Regions from separate parts of the Eubacterium ramulus genome, predicted to be linked through region 1. Evidence: predicted binding sites of a transcription regulator. Region 1 holds the regulator's gene; the other holds the start of a gene.
What was found. Region 1 encodes HrcA, which represses chaperone genes, less so after heat shock. Its sites were predicted from a motif close to TGTTAGCACTCNNNNNNNNNGAGTGCTAACA; they were not measured.
Positions count from the first base shown of each region.

Region 2: the regulator HrcA is predicted to act here: its motif matches at 6,299-6,329, upstream of ACIRUQ_RS14665 (Hsp20/alpha crystallin family protein).

Region 1 is NZ_CP173382.1:1,555,994-1,567,679, forward strand. Features, by position in the region: gene dnaK (molecular chaperone DnaK) at 1-720, opposite strand, end outside; gene grpE (nucleotide exchange factor GrpE) at 795-1,406, opposite strand; gene hrcA (heat-inducible transcriptional repressor HrcA) at 1,444-2,487, opposite strand; gene hemW (radical SAM family heme chaperone HemW) at 2,736-3,968, opposite strand; gene lepA (translation elongation factor 4) at 4,051-5,859, opposite strand; gene spoIIP (stage II sporulation protein P) at 6,055-7,266, opposite strand; gene gpr (GPR endopeptidase) at 7,370-8,398, opposite strand; gene rpsT (30S ribosomal protein S20) at 8,604-8,867, shown strand; gene trpD (anthranilate phosphoribosyltransferase) at 9,055-10,062, opposite strand; gene trpA (tryptophan synthase subunit alpha) at 10,155-10,943, opposite strand; gene trpB (tryptophan synthase subunit beta) at 11,023-11,686, opposite strand, start outside.
Region 2 is NZ_CP173382.1:3,164,072-3,175,757, reverse strand. Features, by position in the region: gene ACIRUQ_RS14690 (helix-turn-helix domain-containing protein) at 1-1,345, opposite strand, end outside; gene ACIRUQ_RS14685 (extracellular solute-binding protein) at 1,342-2,916, opposite strand; gene ACIRUQ_RS14680 (hypothetical protein) at 3,055-3,255, opposite strand; gene ACIRUQ_RS14675 (LCP family protein) at 3,252-4,424, opposite strand; gene ACIRUQ_RS14670 (hypothetical protein) at 4,574-5,335, opposite strand; gene ACIRUQ_RS14665 (Hsp20/alpha crystallin family protein) at 5,687-6,148, opposite strand; gene ACIRUQ_RS14660 (ATP-binding protein) at 6,672-7,442, opposite strand; gene ACIRUQ_RS14655 (DUF3791 domain-containing protein) at 7,644-7,889, opposite strand; gene ACIRUQ_RS14650 (DUF3990 domain-containing protein) at 7,886-8,356, opposite strand; gene ACIRUQ_RS14645 (DUF3791 domain-containing protein) at 8,353-8,592, opposite strand; gene ACIRUQ_RS14640 (M56 family metallopeptidase) at 9,284-10,675, opposite strand; gene ACIRUQ_RS14635 (BlaI/MecI/CopY family transcriptional regulator) at 10,662-11,051, opposite strand; gene ACIRUQ_RS14630 (glycoside hydrolase family 13 protein) at 11,420-11,686, opposite strand, start outside.

The sequences.
Region 1 (11,686 bases):
CGCTTTCTCAGCGGCTTCTTTTAATCTCTGAAGAGCCATTTTATCTGTAGAAAGATCTACACCTTCCTGTTTTTTGAACTCTGCGATCATATAATCTGTGATTTTCTGGTCGAAGTCATCACCACCAAGTCTGTTATCACCTGATGTAGATAATACTTCAATGACACCATCACCGATCTCAATGATAGATACATCGAATGTACCACCACCAAGGTCATAAACCATGATTTTCTGCTCTTTTTCATTGTCCAGACCATATGCTAAAGCTGCTGCTGTCGGCTCATTGATAATACGTTTTACATCAAGTCCTGCAATCTTACCAGCATCTTTTGTCGCCTGACGCTGAGCATCGTTGAAATATGCCGGAACTGTGATAACAGCTTCAGATACTTTCTCGCCTAAGTAGTTCTCAGCATCTGCTTTTAATTTCTGAAGGATCATTGCGGAAATCTCCTGCGGAGAATATTTCTTTCCGTCGATCTCTTTCTTGTAATCTGTACCCATCTCTCTCTTGATAGAAGAGATTGTTTTCTCTGCGTTTGTAACAGCCTGACGTTTTGCCGGCTCACCTACCAGTCTCTCACCTGTTTTTGTAAAAGCTACCACTGACGGTGTTGTTCTTGCTCCTTCTGTATTTGCTACAACTACCGGTTTACCACCTTCCATAACTGCTACGCAGCTGTTTGTTGTTCCTAAGTCAATACCAATAATCTTGCTCATAATCGTGTCCTCCTATATATTGTTTCCTGAATTAGCTTGTTTTTATATTTAACGAATAATCGTTAATGGCAATATCAATTAGCTACTTTTACCATGCTGTGGCGAACCACGGAATCACGGTATGTGTAGCCTTTCTGGAATTCTTCTGCGATGATGTTCTCACCGAATTCCTCATCCTCGACATGCATAACTGCATTGTGCAGATTCGGATCAAATTCCTGTCCAACTGCCTCAATCGGTTTTACTCCTGCTTCCTCCAGCACAGTCATCATCTGCTTGTAGATTTTTTCCATACCTTCCACGAAAGGAGTTCCTTTTTCTTCCTCTGTGACAGCTGCAAGACCACGTTCGAAATTATCAACAACCGGAAGTATTTTTTCTACGATACTTTTTGCACCGGTCTCAAACATCTGTGTCTTCTCTTTTTCTGTCCGTTTCCGGAAGTTATCAAACTCAGCCATCTGTCTTCTGACTCTGTCTGTAAGTTCTTCGATTTTCTCATCTTTTTTGTCTTTCTTCTCTTTCTTTTTGAAAAAAGACCCTTTTTCTTTCTCAGTTTCCGGTTCTTCTGCTACAGCCTCCTCGGCTTCTTCTACGGTTTCTTCCTCTGCTGTATCATTTATTTCTTCATTTTCTAAGATTTCTTCTTCCATCTCTTCCGGACTGATGTTTTTATTCTCTGCCATCGAAATCCCACCTTTCCGCTTTCATCATTTTTAATGACTACTCATCTGTCTTTTTAAATATATCATCCAGCTGAACCTTTAAGGTTCGCAGGTTGTCAACCACTTTTTCGTAATCCATACGTTTCGGTCCGACGATTCCGACGGTTCCCCGGATTCCTTTTCCAAGATCGTAGGTGGCTGTCACCACACTGCAGTCTTTCATTCCCTGCATCGGGCTTTCATTTCCGATGTATACCTGAATGCCGGTTCCCGGATTTCCGTTTTCTTTGTCAGCAGTGAACAGATCCTTGAATTCCTGCTTTTCTTCAAAAGCACTGATCAGTTCGCTTGCCCGTTCCGAATCACTCAATTCCGGATATTTGAAAATATTTGTTGCTCCGCTGGTGTAAATCTCAAGGTCTTCATCTTCCTGAATGGCCTGAGCAACTGCATCCAGCACATCGCTTACCATGGCACTGTGAATACCTGCCTGCTCCTTCAATCTGGAGATGGTTCCAAGGTTGATCTCCTCAAGGGCAAGACCATTTAAACTTCCGTTCAGCAAAATGTTTAACTTCAACATTGTCTCCTGATTCGGTGTCTCACTTGTATGAATGATCTTGTTCTTTACGATGTTGCCATCCAACATGATTGTTGCCAGAACCTGGGAATCATCTACCGCGGAAAGCTGAATAAATTTGACTTTTCCGTGGTGGGTCTGAGGTGCGGATACGACAGTTGCATAATTGGTATTTACTGCCAGCATCTTTGCGATCTGTTTTAAAACAAATTCCATGCGTTCTGTCTTCTCAATCACAAATTCCTTCATGTCGGAAATCTCATGATCTTTCTCCTCCATCAGATGATCCACATAAAAGCGGTACCCTTTATCCGATGGAATACGTCCTGCCGAAGTATGCGGCTGAACGATGTATCCAAGTTCCTCCAGATCTGACATCTCATTACGGATCGTTGCGGAACTGAGGTTCAGATCAGACGCTTTTGCGATCGTTCTGGAGCCAACCGGCTCACCCGTTTCCAGATAAGTCTGAATGATTGCATGTAAAATTTTCGTTTTTCTTTCGTCCAATCCTTCGCTCATGTATTTCATGCTCCTGTAATTGATGCTTTTTCTTTGTTAGCACTCGACTGTTTGGAGTGCTAATATCTTCATTACCTAATGTAGCACTATCGTTTTTCTTTGTCAACATCTATTTTTATTTTTTTCATATTTTTATTTTTTCTACGTTTTATAAGCAGAACAACTCACTTAGAAAGCCCCCGGGTGCACATTCTATCTTACTTCTTATTTTTTCTATTCGATACGATTCTGCTGATGATCATAAAAAATTACAGTAAAAACTCCGCCAGCACATAGTTGCTGACATCTATACCATGCTCCGTCAGGCGCACATAACCTGCTACCTCTTCGATTAGCTGTTCTCCCTTTAATTTTCGAAGTACCTCGCCATAGACACTGTTCAGTGTGACCTGAAATTTTTTTTCAAACTGCTGTCGGGAAATTCCTGCCATCAGACGAAGGCCCAGAAACATAAATTCTTCCATCTCAGATTTTTTGTCTAAAGTTTCTATGTGAATATGATGCCCTGTCTGGGTTAATCCAGTTTCTTCCTGTAACTGGATTGTTTCTGCTATACGTTCATGCTGACCTTCACATTGTGGTGAATACTCCTGCTCAAGATACGTCTTCAGTTCCGATGTATTCTGAAACCTCTGATGCTCCACCAGAGAAGATGCTCCCAGTCCCAGTCCCAGATAATCTTTCCTGGTCCAGTAGCCGCAGTTATGCCGGCATTCGTATCCTGGCTTTGCATAATTGGATATCTCATACCGCTCATACCCTTTTGTGTGTAAAAAAGTTTCCGTCAGTTCATACATCTGCCGTTCTACGTCTTCCTCCGGAAGCAGTCTCGGATGACCACCTTCCTCCCGAATCCGTTCATCTTCCGCAAAACGCTCGTAAAATGGTGTGCCTTCCTCGATGATCAGACTGTACGCAGAAATATGCTCCGGGCGCAGTGCTGTCACTTTCTGCAATGTATCCTGCCAGCTTTTCAGCGTTTGTCCCGGCAATGCTGACATCAGATCTACATTGATATTCCGAAAACCGGCTTTTCTCGCCAGATCATAACTTTCCAGGAACTGTGCAAAATTGTGGATTCGTCCCAGAAGATGCAATTCTCTGTCATCCGCGGACTGCAGTCCCATACTGAGCCGGTTAAATCCCGCCTGCACCAGTTTTTCCGCTTTCCCTGCTGTCAATGTGCCTGGATTGCACTCCACTGTAATTTCTGCATCTGTCGTTATATTAAAATGCTCTTTTACCGTTTCCAGTATAGCTGCGAGTTGGTATCCTTCCAGGATTGTCGGTGTTCCGCCGCCAAAAAAGATACTGCTCACCTGATATTCCCCATATTGTGCCCCGCAATATACAATCTCTTCCTGTAACTTCTTTATATAAGAAATCCGCACCGGCAGATCAGCCGGTGCAGATAAGAAATCACAATATGCACATTTTCGTTCACAAAAAGGAATATGAAGATATAATTCTAATTCTTTCATATATTTCCCCTGTTAATCACGCTGCTTTGCATTGTTTTCGCATTTATATGCCAATGCGTATGTTAGCAGCATAACCCGTTTTCTATTTATCATCCAGTTTCAGAACACTCATAAACGCTTTCTGCGGGATCTCTACATTTCCGACCTGACGCATACGTTTTTTACCTTCTTTCTGTTTCTCCAGAAGTTTTCTCTTTCGGGAAATATCACCACCGTAACATTTCGCCAGTACGTCTTTGCGCATCGCACGAACAGTCTCACGCGCAATGACTTTTCCACCGACTGCCGCCTGAATCGGAACCTCAAACAGATGACGCGGAATCTCTTCTTTTAACTTCTCACACATCTTACGGCCACGCTCATATGCACTGCCTGAGAATACGATAAAGGAAAGTGCATCCACTTCTTCTTTATTAATAAGGATGTCCAGTTTTACCAGATCAGAACGGGTGTATCCCTTCATTTCATAATCGAAGGACGCATATCCCCTGGAACGGGATTTCAATGCGTCAAAAAAATCATAAATGATTTCATTTAACGGAAGATCATATTTGATCAGCGCACGTGTCTCCTCCATATATTCCATACTGATATAAATGCCTCGACGCTCCTGACACAAATCCATGATCGCACCAATGTACTCACTGGTTACCATGATCTCCGCACTTACCATCGGTTCTTCCATATAATCAATCTCAGACGGATCCGGCATATTGGACGGATTTGTCAGATCCATCACGGTTCCATCCGTTTTGTGAACTTTATAAATAACGCCAGGGGCTGTCGTTACCAGATCCAGATTATATTCGCGCTCCAGACGTTCCTGAATAATTTCCAGATGCAGCAAACCTAAAAATCCACAGCGGAAACCAAAGCCCAGTGCCGCAGATGTCTCCGGTTCAAACTGAAGTGCTGCATCGTTTAACTGCAGTTTTTCCAGCGCATCACGCAGATCCGGATATTTTGCACCATCAGACGGATACAGACCACAGTAAACCATTGGATTTACTTTCTTATAACCCGGCAACGGTTCTGCACACGGATTGGAACGGTTGGTGATCGTATCACCCACACGGGTATCCTGTACATTTTTGATACTAGCTGTGATATAACCTACCATGCCGGCAGATAATTCTTCGCAAGGGATAAACTGACCTGCGCCAAAATATCCGACCTCCACAACATCTGCTGTGGCACCTGTCGCCATCATTTTGATTGGCGTACCGACACGAACCGTACCTTCTTTGATACGACAGAAAACAATAACTCCTTTGTACGCATCGTACAGAGAGTCGAAAATCAACGCCTGCAGGGGAGCCTTCGGATCTCCCGTCGGAGCCGGGATTTTCTCCACGATCTGCTCCAGTACCTGATCGACATTCAGACCTGTTTTTGCGGAAATCTGTGGTGCATCATGCGCTTCCAGTCCGATGACATCCTCGATTTCTTCAATGACACGCTCCGGATCCGCACTAGGCAGATCGATTTTGTTGATCACCGGCATAACATCCAGATCATGATCCAGTGCCAGATATACATTGGCCAGTGTCTGCGCCTCAATGCCCTGTGCCGCATCTACGACAAGGATTGCACCATCACAGGCAGCCAGGCTTCGGGAAACCTCATAGTTAAAATCCACATGCCCCGGTGTGTCGATGAGATTGAAGATATACTCCTCTCCATCTTTTGCCTTGTAAATAATACGAACCGTCTGCGCTTTGATGGTAATACCACGCTCCCGCTCCAGATCCATATTATCTAATACCTGAGACTGCATTTCACGGCTGGTCAGCAAACCTGTCATTTCGATAATACGGTCTGCCAGGGTTGATTTTCCATGATCAATATGTGCAATAATACAAAAATTTCTGATTTTACTCTGATCTATCACTAAAATTCCTCCTAGTACATTGTCTCTCTTTTCTCAAAAGTGCATAAAAGCCCAATATATTGACAATATTAACATTGAAGCCGGAAAATAGCAAGTTTTCCATACAAAAACTGATCGATTAAATCTTACAAATCGTTACTATTCACACGCGCCATTCTCAAAACGTCCTTTCAGGACTTCTCCGTAGCTACGCTACTACTTTCCGCTCAACACCTTATCCAACACCTGTGCCAGCGGATCCATAGCATTCACTGCCTCCTGCAGCGTATTGGTCTGTGCCCCGACCTCGATCAGCAGCGATTTCGGGCAAAGATGCATGTTGTACCGATAACTTTTCAAATAAATTTTGCGTGTAAATCCCGGATACAGTTCCGTCGCCGCCAGCTGCATTTTCAGAGACATCGCCAGATTGTCTTCAATATAAGGATTGCGCAGATAATCAATATCTCCGGTAGCCGTTGTCTTGCTCAGCCCATTGAAAAACATCACCTGCGCCATATCCACACCATTGATGTTTGTTGCCAGCCGCGTCGTATCCGCCACACCGTCACGATGCAGATCGATCACCACTTCTATCGAAGGATGATCCTGCAATATTTTCTGAATAGCCGGAGCTGCTACATTATACGCATGATCCCGGTCTGTATCATAGATTCCCGTATCATGTAATACATGATAACCGTATGTATCCTGTAAAATCTGTGTCAGACGGTTTCCGACCGCGATCACGGATGTGTTTGGATCTCCCTCCACAGAATCCGCATAGCCTTCGGAACCATGGGTATGATAGATTAGAATCTGTGGTACATCTTCCGTAGTTTTCTGGATCGTGCAATTCTTATTCAGCAGATTTTGCACCACCAGCTGTGAACTGTTGATGGTAGTGGATTTGTCCACTGTATAATAATGCTGGATCAGATAATCAAAATCATTCAATTTTTCCAGCGATACGAGATTTTCCCCAGCCGACGCTGATGCTGATGCCGTCTCAACTGACGGATTACCATTTTCACCTGTCTGCGTATTCCCGGAACCTGTCTGGTCCACAAAAATGTCTTTATTTTCCTCTGAAGCATCCGCCGCCTGTGTCTCCTGCGGATCTTTCTTGGCCAGAATCTGCTCATAAGACAACTGACTCTCTGACTGCATATCATACATAGTTGTATCGTCTTCTTCTATATATAACGACTGTACCGCGCTGCCGGAAGCCAGCAGCGGTGCATACTGTTTCAGCATCTGATAACAGATCTGATATTGCAGCCGATTCCACAGATTGGTGTTATGGATCGCAAATACCGCTATAAGCGCAGTGAAAAACAGTACGAGGAAACCGGTTCCCCGCACTATCCAACGTACGCTTCTCTCTTTTCGCTTTCTTTTCCTTGTAACTTTTAACATTTTTCCCATATATACTATATATGAAATTGTGTCTGAATTATGCTTACATTTTATGGTTCTTTATTTCTTCCGCTTCTGCCATTTTACAGTATAATATTTCAAGCATAACCGATTACCCGCAAAACGCCAGATTGATGGCTTCGGATATCGTATAGCTCATCCGCTTGATCTCCGCATCAATATCCTTTGGTGTTACAAACATATGGTTCAACTGCGGAGACAGCAGTTCCCGGACCAGATTCCGGTGTTCCGCCTCTGTCAGTCTGTTCCACGAAGTCTTCAACGGCTGCAGGCTTTCCGCATGCGCCAGTTCATCAATCAGGGCAGACATAGAATCATAGACGATCGTCGCCGCTTCTACTACGGTCGGAATACCGATAGCGATGACCGGAATCCCTGTGGTTTCTTTTGTAATACTGTAACGGTGATTTCCCACACCGGAACCCGGATAGATTCCTGTATCTGTAATCTGGATCGTCCGGCCCAGACGGCGGACACTGCGGGCAGCCAGCGCATCTACCACGATCAGATAATCCGGTTTTACTTCGCGGATAATTCCTGTAATAATCTCCTGGCTTTCCATGCCTGTCTGGGCCATAACGCCGGGCACAATGGCACTGACGGGCTGCACCTGCTCATTTTCATAGGCCCGTCTGCCAAATTCTTTTATAATATGCCGTGTGATATACAGATTATCTGCCACCTGCGGTCCCAACGCATCCGGTGTCACAAGACGATTGCCAAGGCCGGCTACCAGGATAGACGTACCCTCCAGCTCATGCTTCGCTTGTGCGAATCCCTTTCTGCTTACTTTTTTCTGATTTTCAGTACTTTCTTTATAATTCTTTTGTTTATCACAAACCGGGATCAGTTCTTTCAGAATCTCTGCCAGACGCTTTGATATCTCCCGGTGATAATCCTCATCATCTTCGATCATCTCAGCTGCTTCCAGTGTAATATAAGTTCCTTTCGGTTTTCCCATCTGTTTTGCACCATTCTCTGTAGTGATCCGCACCGTCGTAATGCGGATCTGTTCTTCCCCATAATCTTCTTCCGTGACTGAAATTCCTTTCGTCTCTTCCTGTGCTTTGGTGATCCGTTCATTTTCCTCTACTGCAAGGTCTGTTCTGACTTCAAACATATAAAAACACCCCGATTTCTTCTAAGTTTTCATAGTATTGTAAAAAGTACAAACAATTATACCAATTTTTTCATTTTTTTCGGTTTTTCTCTTGACAATTCCAATTTCTGACCCTATAATATATGAGTATGTTTACATTAGTTCGTCCGTGTCCGGCTTTAATGTAACAATCATTTAAGAATTCTCAGCATGGGAGGTGTACAGATTGGCTAACATTAAATCAGCAAAGAAAAGAATCTTAGTTGCGCAGACAAAGACAGAAAGAAATAAATCTATCCGTTCTTCAGTGAAAACAGCTATTAAAAAAGTAGAGGCAGCTGTTGCAGCAAATGATAAAGAAGCAGCTTCTGCAGCATTAGTATCCGCTACTTCCGTTATCAGCAAAGCTGAATCTAAAGGTGTTTATCACAAAAACAATGCTTCCAGAAAAATTGCTCGTTTAGCAAAATTAGTGAACAGCATTGCGTAACAAGTGCGAATAAATACGAATTAATAAAGAACAATTGGTGCCGTCATACCAATTGTTCTTTTTTTTGCAATTATCTTATTATCAAAAACAAAAAACTATGTGTATTTTTCTAAAGCGTGCAAGTGTGCTATTGCACATTTACACGCTTGTTGTTATAACAGATAGTATCAGAATATTTTACAACATATTATTTCGTATAATTGGCCAGATTTTCCAGCACTTCTGCCGCTTTTCCTGAATCAATCGCTTCTTTTGCAAGAATGATTCCATCTGCAATACTCTCAGCCTTTCCGCCGATATAAAGTGCCGCACCTGCGTTCAGCAGTACGATCTCACGTTTTGCTCCCCGCTCTTCCCCGGAGAGGATTGCACGGGTAATCTCTGCATTTTCTGCGGCCGTTCCGCCCTGCAGTTCTGCCAGATCTACGGTCTTGAATCCAAAGTCTTCCGGTACAATCTCATAGGTTTCTACTATTCCATCTTTTAGTTCTGATACAACAGTCTTTGTACTCAATGTAATCTCATCCATATGATCTCTGCCACTGACTACCAGAGCACGTTTGACACCAAGCTGCCCCATAACAGATGCAATGATTTCTGTCAGTGCCGGATCATAGACACCGACTACCATACCCTTTGCTCCGGATGGGTTTGCCAGAGGACCAAGGATATTGAATACGGTACGGATTCCCATCTCGCTTCGCGCCTGTCCCACAAACCGCATGGATTTGTTAAAGGTCTGTGCAAACATAAATCCAATGCCGACTTCATCCACGCATGCTTCTACTTTTTCCGGTTCCATCATGATATTTACACCAAGCTGCTCCAATACATCACCGGCACCGCTCTTGCTGGAAATGGAACGATTGCCATGTTTTGCCACAGAAACACCGGCTGCTGCCGTCACGATGGCAGATGTCGTAGAAATATTGAAAGAATACGTGCAATCCCCTCCGGTTCCAACCAGATCAATATAATGATCGGAATGCGGATGAATATGCTCTGCTTTATCTGCCAGCACAGAAGCCAGACCAGCGATTTCATCAATCGTCTCTCCTTTCATCCGCAATCCGGTCAGAAAAGCTCCGATCTGAGCCTGTGTAGCTGCACCGGTCAGAAGAAGTTCCATGACTTCTCCTGCCTCTTCCCCGGTCAGATCCTGTCTGTCTGCTACTCTCTGAATTGCCTGTTTCATATCCATAATACTAATTACTCCTTTTTCACAACCAACTGTTCATAAGACTCACCCGAATTTCATACTCAAATCTTATGAAAATCAAGCATTTTTTATTTCAACTCTGTCTTAAAAGTCTGAATATATGCTTTTGCCACATCCAGATCATACTGATTTTCTTCCATCAAGTTAATAAAATGAGAACCAACGATGGCACCATCAATAATATCCTTCATTGGTGCTACATCTGCTGCAGTACGAATACCAAATCCCATCATGATCGGAATCTGAGCCTGCTCTTTTACTGATTTCAGATAAGAAATAACTTCTTTATGGAAGCTTGCACCCTGACCGGTGACACCCATGGATGATACGCAGTACACAAATCCTTTTGCATCTTTCAGAATTTCCGGAATACGTTTACCGGATACCGGTGCTACCAGCTGAATCAGGATTGTTGCATTCTGTTTTGCCAGTGCATCTTTTAACGGCTGCTGTTCTTCCAATGGAAGATCCGGAATGATCAGTCCATCCACACCGACCTTAGCACATTTCTCCGCAAACGCTTCTAATCCATAATGAAGCACGGTATTGTAATACATCATAAATACGATTGGCAGTTCACATCCATCTTTTCGGACTCCATCCACCAGTTCAAAACATTTCCTTAAGTTGGTTCCCTTTAAAATAGAACGATAGGACGCATCCTGAATGACCGGTCCGTCTGCTGCCGGATCAGAAAACGGAATACCAAGTTCCAGAATATCCAGACCTGCTTCCTCCTGTGCACGGATCAGCTTTGCGCAATGCTCCATATCCGGAAGTCCTGCAGTAATATATGTAATAAATGCTTTTACCTTTTTTTCCTGTAATGTCTGTAATTTTTTCTCTATACGGTTCATGATCTTCTACTCCAATTTATTTTCCTTGATTCTTTCACTTCTGATTTCAGTGTAATAACAAATAGCATGTGTTTTATCCTTAGTTCAAATAACCTTTCCCTGCCAGATAGTTCGCAATCGTATTGACATCTTTGTCGCCGCGTCCGGACAGACACACGATCATGGACTGCTCCGGTCTCATTTCTTTTGCCTTTTTAAAGGCATATGCCATGGCATGTGCACTTTCGATGGCCGGAATGATTCCTTCCAGTTCGCATAATTCCATCAGTGCGTCCATTGCCTCTTTATCCGTGATCGATACATACTGTGCTCTGCCACTGTCACGCAGATATGCATGTTCCGGTCCCACACCCGGATAATCCAGTCCTGCCGAAATGGAATGTGCCAGCTGAATGTTTCCATCTTCATCCTGCAGCAGATAGGAACGCATGCCATGCAAGGTTCCCGGCTCTCCAAGAGCCATAGCTGCCGCATGTTTTCCTGTCTCTACACCAAGTCCTGCTGCTTCCACACCAATCAGCTGTACCTCTTTTTCCTCGATAAATTCTGCAAACATACCGATGGAATTAGAACCGCCACCTACGCAGGCCATAACCACATCCGGAAGTTTTCCTTCAGCCTTGTAATGCTGCGTTTTTGCTTCTTTACTAATGACACGCTGGAACTCTTTAACCATCTTCGGATACGGATACGGACCTACGGCAGAACCAATAACATAGAACGTATCCTCTGCTGTTTTTGCC
Region 2 (11,686 bases), 1.6 Mb from region 1:
TGATGGTCACAGATAGTTCCTGCTTGAACAGCTGGTTTAAATAGGTCACAGACAGATGAAACCGATCTGAGATCATCTGCCCTCCCAGGGTATTGTCCGATAAATTCCGGATACAAAATGTCCGGATATCGCTCACTAGCCGGCTGTAACGGTTCTGCTCTACCAGGCAACGCTCCATGCCATTCAAAAGCAAGTCAAACTGCTGTTCCGTCTCCCGGATGTTACTGGTGCGCTCCAGCTGCCGCATATAGGTCTCCACATCGGACTCTCCGACTGCCGTCAGGCTCTCCGGATAGTCATTTAAAATCTGACTGGCAAAGGTCCTTGTCAGCGCAATGATCTGTGCCCCCTCTGTCATAGCCTGTTTTTTCGTTGCAAACTGCTGCAGCAGTGCCTGGTACCACTCCCGGATACGCCATGGATTTTCCTTATATACCTGTAAAAATACCTGATAAATTCCCGGATCAATGTATTTCCGTTGTACCAGACGATCCACCTCCAGATAATGCACTTCCGGTTCGAAATATCCACGCTCCATGGCTATCTGTGCCAGTCGGCTGCTGTTGTATACACCAGACAGGGAATCCACAAAATACTCCACCGCAACCGTGTACTCTGTGTATTTGGATACAAACATCCTCAATTTCCGTAGAATCTCGGACTGACGTTTCTCTTCACAGGCAAACACAGCCACACACTGTTCCGCATCCGGCAGCCGGGTACTCAGAACAAACTCCGTACCCTCCGCAAAATACTGCTGCAAATATAGATCACACTGTGCATCATCCATTGCGGAACCCTGCTCCCAGATCCGAATACATAGATACCGTTCCTGACGGGTGCAGAAAAATCCACAGTTTCTGCAAAGTTCTTCCAGCTGCTCCTCTGTAACTCCCTTTTGCAGCATTGCCTGCAAAAAACGATTCTTCTGATATGCTTCGTTTTCCTTTCTCAGCCGGGTGTGTTCCTGATGCTTCTGAATCTTTCCCACCGCTTTTTCCAGTGCTTCCATTACTGCTTCCGGCTGAATCGGTTTTTCAATAAATGCCACCGCAGACAAATCTATCGCATCTTTCAGATACTCCGTCTGCATGTAACCGGTAATAAAAATGATCTTGCAGTCCGGTACCAGACGAATCGCTTCCCTGCAGAAATCAATGCCGTTTTTCTGCGGCATCCGGATATCCGTAATGATCAGATCCGGCAGATACCAGGACACAGTATGCAATGCCTCTTTTCCATTCTCCGCCTGCATGACATCATCAATGCCATACAGGTTCCAGGGAATCGTCTCTGCCAGTCCCTCTCTGGTATAGATATCATCATCTACGATAAGCAATTTCATGACTTCTCCTCCCAATACGCATCTAATTGCTGTTGCAAAATGTCCAGATACTGCTGTAATCCTGCTTCATACAATTTCCGGATTGCTGTCTGATAATCTTCCTCAATGTTGTCAGAGACCCCGCAGCACAACGGCAGCAGATAATCCCGGCGCACTTCCTCCAACCGGCTTTCAATCTCTTTCAGTCCATTATCTTCCCATGAAAAATCCATCAGCAGGTCATCCGGTGCGGTCTCACACAACTCCTCTGTCCGTTCCTGTATCTTCTGATATTCCTGTTCCCACTGCCTATCTTCCATATACTCCGGCTGTTCCAGAGTAAAATCCACACACCCCGTCCAGTATGAAAATAAATTTTCCTCCGGAATATTTTCATGGGAAACCTCACCATCCTTCAGCTCATAATGAATTCCCGATACACCCTGCCGGATCAGTGTGTAAAACTTCTCATCCGTATGCAGTTTTTCCAACAGCTTCACCGCCATCTCCGGCTCTTTGCATTTGGAGGATATCGAAATGCAGGACACCTCTTTTCCCTGCTTTCTTTTTGTAATATTCCCATTGTTCATCTGATAAGAGAAAAATCCATACATCCACTCCGGATGTTTGCGATACAAAGCCGGAACATAACTACTATTCACGGTCCAGATCGGTGCATTCGTCTCACACGGCTTTTCATCTGCCAGCATCATCTCAAGAGCTGTCACCCCTTCATTATCCAGGGAAGCCAGTATTCCCGGATTCAAAATGCCATCTACATACCACTGATGCAGTACATCCAGCGTCTTCCGGAACTCCGGTGTCTCAAACCGGCTGATCACAGTCCGGCAACTCTCCCGGTCTGTCACTGCATAGGGAACTGTCTCCAATGTTCCGATCTCCTCATACTTTTCATTATTCAGATACCACAGCGCATTCCATGCACGGTTGTCCGTGATCAGCGCCGCATCCTGATATCTTCCGTCCGCTTTTGCCGCATACAGATACTGCTGCATGCTGTCAAAGTCTGTCACCTCCGGCAGATTCCATTCCTCCAGCAAATCTGTCCGGTAGAAAAATCCTCCACCGGTGTCGCTGATGGTATCTTTGTTAAACTGTGGAATGCCATACAGACCACCGTTCCACTCAAGATTCGTCAGATAATCCTCCCGATAGGACTCATAATGTGCAAACAGCTCCGGTACCACGTCCCGATAAGCATTCAGATTTAGAAATGCTCCCTTCGCCACCTGCTGATAATAATCTGAAAAATTTCCATTTGAGATAAAATCATATTTCCCGGATGCGATAGCCATGTTCAACTGGGAACGCTCATCCCCCCACGGGATATAATCAAACCGCAGATGACATCCCAGTTCCTCTGTCATGGCATCCAGCTCCTCATAAAATTCGTCCATTCCATTTTCCGGCAATTGTCCAAGAGTGATTGCCTTCAGTGTTACATAGTTGCCCGTCTGTGCGTCATTGCTGTCCGTCTGCTTTTTGCTGTTGTCCCCTGCCTGTCCACAGGCCGACAGACACATTAACACTGCCACAAGCAACACTGCGAGTATCTGCTTTGCTCTTCCCATTATTTCTTCTCCTGTTTTTCCACTTTTCCTCTATTGTAAAAAAACATAATTTATCTGTCAATTCAAGAAATATCATTCGTAAAGGAGCCTTAGCACAAAAAATCCCCACACAGATTTCTCTGCATGGGGATCTATTTTCTATTTGCTCTTTTTCCGATGGATATACATCCAACTGTCTGCATAATCCATTCGTTCCTGTTCCGACATCTTGACATACTGAGTATATTCCAATTTCACCGGCTGCATCATCACACCGTTGCATTTGAAACATTCCACAGAAGCCCGTCTCGAAACAGTACGCATCCACCCGCATTCCGGGCAAATGAACAAACGCATCATTCTGTTGTATCCTCCGTTGAACCGGATCCATCATCGGTTGTCTGTGTTCCGTTTCCAAAGAATTCATCCTGTCCGCTGAAACGGTTATCCGCCTTCCTTTCTGCCGTATATCCGCTCACATCCACAATGTGTTCGCTGTACTTTTTAACAGTCTCAGACGGTGTATAATTGTCTGTGCCATACAGTCTCTTGTGCAGCTCGATAACATTACTCTCCAGATCACATGGTGCTACCACGCTTCCGATGCTCTTGCTCGGAGTAAAGGTATCTTTGCTGTACGGGAATCCACCACTGTTTGCCATATCATATTTGATCATGACAGTTGCCATGCTGATAATGTCCTTCTTGTCCAGATCTGTAGAAATCTGTGGAAATACAGTATTGATCAGGCTGTTTAACTCTGGCAGACTTGCAGATTTTGCCTTCTTGATCATCTCTGTCAGAACACGGCGCTGACGCTCTGCCCGTTTGTAATCATCACCTGCTGTATAACGGATACGTGCATAAGATACTGCCTGTACACCGTTTAAGGTCTGCAATCCGGTATGTTCTACTTCTTCATCACTTCCACCTACATACTCGCTGGTGTAAGATACATAATCATTCAGATATTTACGTTCTTCCTCACTCTCAACATCAATATCTACACCACCGAGAATATCAATCGCCTGTGCAACCGCTTTGAAATCAAAGGCTACATAATTATCGATATCAATATCCAGGTTACGGTTCAGCATCGTCACTGCCTGCTCCGGTCCACCGTATGCGTAAGCCGCATTGGCTTTCTGGAACTTCTCCTCCTGTCCCTCACCGGCAACATTCAGATAGGTGTCACGATATACCGACATCAGATTTACTTCATGCGTATCATTGTTGATATTCATCAGCATGATCACATCACTGTTGCCGGACTCGTAAACACCCTGTTCACGGTTGTCCAGACCAAAACATGCAATGGTAGTATATCCTTCAAATGTTTTCTGAGTTTCTTCGGAAACCTCATTTTTTCCAACCTTTGTATTATCCAGTTTCTTTGATTTGATCAGATCCAGTTTACTGTACACAAACAGTGCACCTGCAACCAGGATCAAAATAATAATCTCAATAATAAATAGAATCAGTTTTCTTTTTCTTCTCTGTCTCTTGGAATTTTTTTTATTTCTTGCCATTTTTTATCTCCGTGTTTTCTTCGTCAACTCTTACCATTCAACGTTTGTAACTGCCCCGCCGGGACATGGCAGGACTATGCACGGTCAATTTTTTACATGCATGAAAATATCATACTCCAAGGACTATAAAAACTCAACTATTTATTTTCTTAAATTTTTTTAAACACTGCGGAACCGGTCGGCAATGATTTCTGCATCAGTTCATATACATCCTGACAGAATTTCTCTGTATGTTCAAACACAAGGATGTCAAAACGTGCATCCTTCTGCAGCTCATCTTTATCTCTCATGCGCATTGCAAAAATATACTCCCGGTTCCCGCCATCTACCAGACTTCCTGCCGGTGTCATGATATGATACTCCGGTGCATTTGCGTATGTACCGAAGAATCTTGCATCTTCCGCATTCGCCATATAGATCACACCATAATGCGGATCCGGCTCACCCTCGCCAAACGGACGCTCAATATCTGCTTCTGTCATGGGAAGCCATTCCAACTGTTCTTCATCCCACTTACAACAGGCATAAAACAATGCCAGATCAAAATTGCTGGTGAATTCCAGCCATTCCTCCGGACCGCCGGCACATTCTTTTCTGATCCCCGGAATATATTTGTCCGCAACATCGTACTTCTGCAGATTTTTTCCTGTCGGTGCATATGCATTTTCACCCCGGAAATAATTAGGCAGAGAAAACTGCTTGGTAAAGGTGCCATTCGGCAAAATGATACTCTGATTCATCTCATACCTGCGGCGGTCTTCCAGCGAAAGAATACCCTGCGTCGGTGTCCACGGAATCCCCTGACGTGCACAGGCATCGAGTTCCAGATTTAACAATAATGCTTTTTTTCGTTCCAACTGCTGTGACAAATGCATTTCTGCAATGTCCCTGATAGATACTCTCTTTTCCATCTCTTTTCTCCTAACATTGTAATATTCTTCTCAGAATCTCTGCAACATTCTGATTTGCAACTATTTTATCAATCTAGTCGTGTTTTTCAAGAGACTTTTACATAATTGTTTAACATCTGCTCACCTGTCGACAGCATTCGACACGATTTCGACAAAATCCGACACGGATTCGACAGCAACGCGCATAGAAAAACACAAAAAAACTCCGGTGAGAATTTTACTTCCCACCGGAGTTTTCGATACATATTTATCTTATTTTATGCTATGTCTGTCTGAATGTCCGATATCGGGCATTCCTTTTAAGGAACACACATCCGAGCATCCTGTCAACAAAAAATCCTGCTCCGGGCATTAGCCTTCGATAGAGATGAATTTATTTTTCTCCTCTACGGCCTTCTGTTCCTTCTTCGGAACGATGAAGCTCAGGATACCATTTTCATATTTCGGATGGATATCCTCTACATCAACGTGCTCGCCTACATAGAAGCTTCTGCTCATTCCGCCTGCATAACGCTCACGTCTTACATATTTTTTCTCTTTGTTCTCTTCATCTTTATCAAGACCTTTCGCTGCGCTCACGGTCAGTGTACCATTCTCCAGCTTCATGGTAATCTCGTCCTTCTTGAAGCCCGGAAGATCAATATCTACTTCATATCCGTTCTCGGTATCTTTGACATCAGTTTTCATCAGATTTTTTGCATGTTTACCATACAAAGCTTTCTCAATATTTGCATTGTCCGTAAAATCCGGAAATGCAAAGTCATTCATAAAATCATCAAATAAGTTTTCTCCAAAAATTCTAGGCATCATCATAGGTCATTACTCCTTTCAGTAACTATATTTTGTGCACATTCGGAGAATCCGAAGTGTTGATTACTTGAGCAACCAGATTTGAAATCTGCGGAACTTTTCTGTGTTCCTTTTATCTCTCTTCCTTTGTTCTAGTTGTAATATAGCACTTATTATTAGCCATGTCAAGCATCGAGTGCTAATTATTTTGTGAAAAATTTGTGAACGCTACGAGCCATGCACATTTACGTGAAAGAGCCATCTTTCAAGCTTGCTTGATAAAGATGGCTCTTTCATGGAAATGTATAGGGCGACAGCCCGACAGCGAGGGAAGTCTTTCCCGAGCTGTGCATGGCGGCTGCCACTACTTCACAGGGATTTTTCACTTACTCTCGCACTCAATTTTCTTGGTTTGACCACATTTTTACGACAAATTCTTGGAAAAATATATTCGTCTGATTTTCTTACCACGCCGGATTTGATATAAGTCCCATCTCATATTTGTAGCCAAATCATCTACTGAAAGTATTTTTTTACAGAAAACGCATTATCTCCCTTCCGTACTTTTTACATAAATAGTGCTTCGTGCCGCACCCTCTTTTCTTAAATAACCGTCCTTAACCATATTCAGCAAGATAGCTCTGGCTCTACGATGTTTTACATCTAAAATCTGTACTGTTTCAGCAGTAGTAATAGAGCCATTTTCCAATACATATTTATAGATTTGTTGTTCCTGTTCACTATCCGGCATTTTCTCAGTCGTATCTGGCACTTCATTGCCACTATTCGGCATTTTTTTCATATTATCTGGCACTATTTCTGTTTTATCCGGCACTTTATTGTCACTATCTGGCATTTTGTCAATAGTATCCGGCACTTTAATGGCATTATTGAGGTCATTGAGGTCAACAGTGCCGTCAACCTGTCTTCGATAAATATTGATACGCAAATCAACTTCGCCACCAATAAACTCCGGCTCCTGCAGTCCGGCAGCTTTTACTTTGTCTATAATTCTCGGAATACCGCTTCCCCAATGTTCAATCAGATTCATGTAAGCAAACGCATGAGCAAGAGCTTCATTTCTAATTTTAGAATAACCTTCTTTCATACGCTCCAGCGTTTGTCCCATTGGCAGCTTTCCTGGGGAAGTAATTTCTAATCGATTGTCATATACCGCCACCTGTATCGTACCATGATCCAGATAACTACGATGTACCATAGCATTAATAATCAACTCACGAATGGCATCCGGTGGAATCTCATAAACGTCCTGGCGATAAATTCCCACAATAGTAGCACCCAAATGAATATTTCTCAAAACAAACTGAAATGCTTCGTCTATCTGCTCCCAAAGCGGACCGGTATATTCTCTACGGTCAACAAATACTGCTTAAATCTTGAATATTATCTTCACTTATTTTCATGGAATCATACAATCCTGCCGTCTGTAAAAAATCAGCAAATACATTAGCTTTATCAGAAACTATATTGGATGGTATTGAATCAAAAATATTATGTCTCACTTTATTCTCACCTTTACTACCGCATTTTCAGGCACTTTCTCCTCATATTCCTGTTTCAATTCCTCTGCCAAATACGCATCACTCATGCAGTGCATATCGGAGACACCGTCACGAATCAGCTGATAAACCTGGGAATGATAAAAGAAATCCAATGCCGCATCCAGTGAAAGTCCCTGCTGTTTAGCAAAACATTCAATAATACGGCTATATTTTTTCTGAAGCAAAATTGGATTTGCTGTCATAGTGTTTCACTCCCTTCAAAATGCAACAGAGACAATGCTTTCTCTGTGCGGAAACATATTTGCAGGTTCGGCTTTTCATAACGCAGGCGATTGATAGCTTCCGCCTTATCAATCAGCCCATCAAAGAACAGCTCCACAGTATTGAACACCTTATCATTGGCAACACCACCCACAACAAGGTCATAATCTGTCGAATCTTTTCCACTGCGGCAGTTCAGAATGAAATCCAGCCATTCTTCAGAATAAGAATCGAATTTCAGCGTTTTCAGCTCGTTTTCTTGACTTTCATCGTATTCATACCGGGAGATAATGCCATCTTTCCCACGGCGTTTGAATTTACCGCACCACTTCGCAGCCTGTTCATACAGCGGCGTGACATAAAAGCCACGCCCAAAATCTACGTTAGGGCGGGAATGAGCCAAATCCGGCTTTACAATCTCTAAGAAAGAACCATGATAGAGAATCATACTTCCACACCCCTTTCTTTCATCAGATCAAGGAGGTCATCAACGATATATTCCCGGCTCTGGGTATGCAGCACTTCATATTCTGGGACAATATATCCGTTCAGAATGTCACTCTGTTCGGTAAATGCCTGATAAACACGTTCTGCATCCACCCCCAGCTTTGCCGCTACATTTTCAATGCAAAATACAGTAAACTCTAGCTCACTGGAATTTTTGATTTTTTCATCCGTCATCATACGCAAGTCCTCCTTACTTTATTTTAGTCAAAACATCCTTGGAAATTGCATAATTCTTCTTGCCATCCAGTACCAAATGTTTCTGTCTTGCTAAAAATGCAAAATCCGATCCCATTTCCAGAATAAATTTTTCCAATTCCCTTATATAACTTGAAATGCCAAATTGGCATTTCAAAACCACACTAACTGCTTACTGTTATATTACCCTATTTTTCTCATTATGCCTACTGCTATTTCATGTTCTCACATAATAATGAGGTTGCAATCCACGACCTCATCACTTTCATTTAAATATAAATCAATTCCTTGAGAATAATCTCTTCCGCAATCGCTCTGTGTTGATTATCAGCTCTTACCCATGCCATTTGATCTACAGGACAAAAATCGATTTCCATTATCAAGAGTTGAGTGCTAATTTTTTTTGAAATTTTTTGAGAGGAAATTACGATGAATTTCCTCTCAAAAAGAGCAAAGCGTCAGCAGGTGTACTCTGTCCAGAACAAAGCACTTCTGCTGACGCTTTCTTTTATCTCTTTTTCATCCATTTATTTTTTATACAGCGGACACCTTCCCGACGGAAATAATTTCAGATCAAATCTTCTGATATTCTCCTTATAACGACACGCATAGGGTACATCATTCAACTACTCCGCTATGTACAATGTGATACGTCGTGTATCTCAAAACCATACTATTTAATAAAATAGCCTGCTGCACGGATTTGTTTGGATCTCATATTCTCTACATACACATAATAAGTGCCTGTGGTCTCGCAGTTAAATGTCTTTGTAACCTGATGCATTCCGTTGACATAAAGCATCGAACCATCCGGTCTGCGGATACCGACATGATGATATCTGTCATCATATACATAGCAGGAAACAACAATAGTGGAACCAGCTTTTTTAATAAAGCCTACTGAACGAGCAAAATTATTTCCCGGTATTTTCCAGTCAAAATTTCTCTGTATGCTTAATGGTTCTAATAACGCATCGTCATAAACAATCGCATTGTCCCATTTTTCCTCATCCACCTGATCTGCCGGAATCACATACTCCTGTAAATCGTCGTTATCCACTACGTCCACTTCTTGCACTCTAGTCTTGCAATATAAATTATTCTGCTGACTTGCTACCTGTACGCTTGATGCAAATGCTGTCACCGAACTGCCAATCACCAAAGTCAGTGCCAATAATACACTTACTCCCGTTTTCTTTCCTGCTTTCTGCCATCTAATCATATACTCCACTCTCTTTCCCAGTGACTGTTCACTGTTTAGTTTCGAAACAAAAGCAGGTAAATTTTCAGAATACTGTTCTTCCATCTGGCTAAATCGCCATAAAAGATCAAAATATTTTCTGGCATGTCCACCTAAAAAGCGGCTGCACACATGAATATCACAGGAAATATCGCCCCATGCATCCAAGTCTTTCAGATAAAAGCGTAACACAGGATTAAACCAATTGATAAGAACTATGACCATTGCAATTTTCTTTCCCAAGTTATCTTTACGTACAATATGTGTACTTTCATGCATTAAAATTATCTCAATATCTTCTTTTGAATAATTCAATGTTTTGAATGCAATCGTATGGTGAAAAATCCCCATAACACAAGGCGAATCAACCGTAAAATTCGTACAAAATCTAATACGATTCCAATTTTTCTTAGGATAAAAACGCCTCAAAATTGCACGGTACTCATCTCCACGAAACGGAAGATTATTTCGATACATTATACGGTACTTTTTCCACTTTCCCGCATAATATACTACACAAATACCAATCATACCTATAATCCATGTCACTAGGCATAGCTGAATCAGTAAATGAATTTCGAGATTCCCAAAAAAGCCATCTCCGATAGTGGCTGATCCATAGAAAAATCCAACTTTGCACCTGATATAGATATATCCCAACGGCACAATATAAAACAGCAATACCAGCCGATACAGCGGATATATGATCCGTATTGCATTATATTTCTTTGCGACCAGTGCCAGAAGTTTACACAACAGATATGCAACCGTACCGGTCAGCGAATTCAAAACAATTACATAAAAGAAAAAATTAATCCAGTTCATCCATTAAGCTTCTTAAATCTTTCAGATTTTCTTCTGAATTTTTTTCTTTCTCACCCTTTACAAACAATGCTGAAAGAAACTCTGTCGGTGTTCCCGGTTCTCCCCAGTAATGAACTAACTCATCCATCTGAGATGAACGGTATTCTTCCTCTGTTACTTCCGGATGATAAAGAAAAACTTTTCCAGATCTGCGCATGGTAAGATAGTTCTTTCTCACCAGGTGTGCCAGATAGGTAGAAATTGTCTGCGGTCTCCAGTTTTTATCAAACCGCTCATTCACCATTGTTACCAACTGTGATAAGGCCAGTTCTTCCGGTGTATCCCAGATACATTTCATTATCAACATCTCAATATTTGTTAAATCATTCTCCAGCATAGCCATTCCTCCTGATAGATTCCTTATAAACCTATATCTTTTTCTTTTGTTTTTGCGAATCAGACACTGTGCTACAATATGATAGGTCTATCCCGATTTCTGGTATTACAAGTTACACAGCGTTTCATTCGCTGCGCTCATTGTACCATGTCACTATTTGTTTGACAACAAAAGAAAGTATGAATACTGCTATACTATGAATTCTTTTAAAAATAACACCTACGATATTAAAATGTTGAACATGAAGTTTGTTCTGAATCTTACAAACTTTTGTTTCATCACCTCTTGTTACGATTCAAGTATAGCATAGCCTACATGGCTTATTCAACTAATTCTGTCAGATTAAATTAGTGTTTATATGTGTTGTTTTAGTCCTCTTCTGACTGATGTCGCAACACAACAGCAGAATATTTTGGAAGCGTCAGTTTCAGATAGCTTCTTTCTACCTGATAGGTTACCGGTGCCATGGAATAATTGTCTTCCGAAGAATACATGATCTGCGTCATCTGACAGGAAGACGGTACCCCGGCTCCACACACGCCAATCTCCATACTTCTTGTATAACCATCATTATTTACTACAATGATAAACTGCTGTGCCCGGTTAAATCTCGCATAACAGAGGATATTTCGATC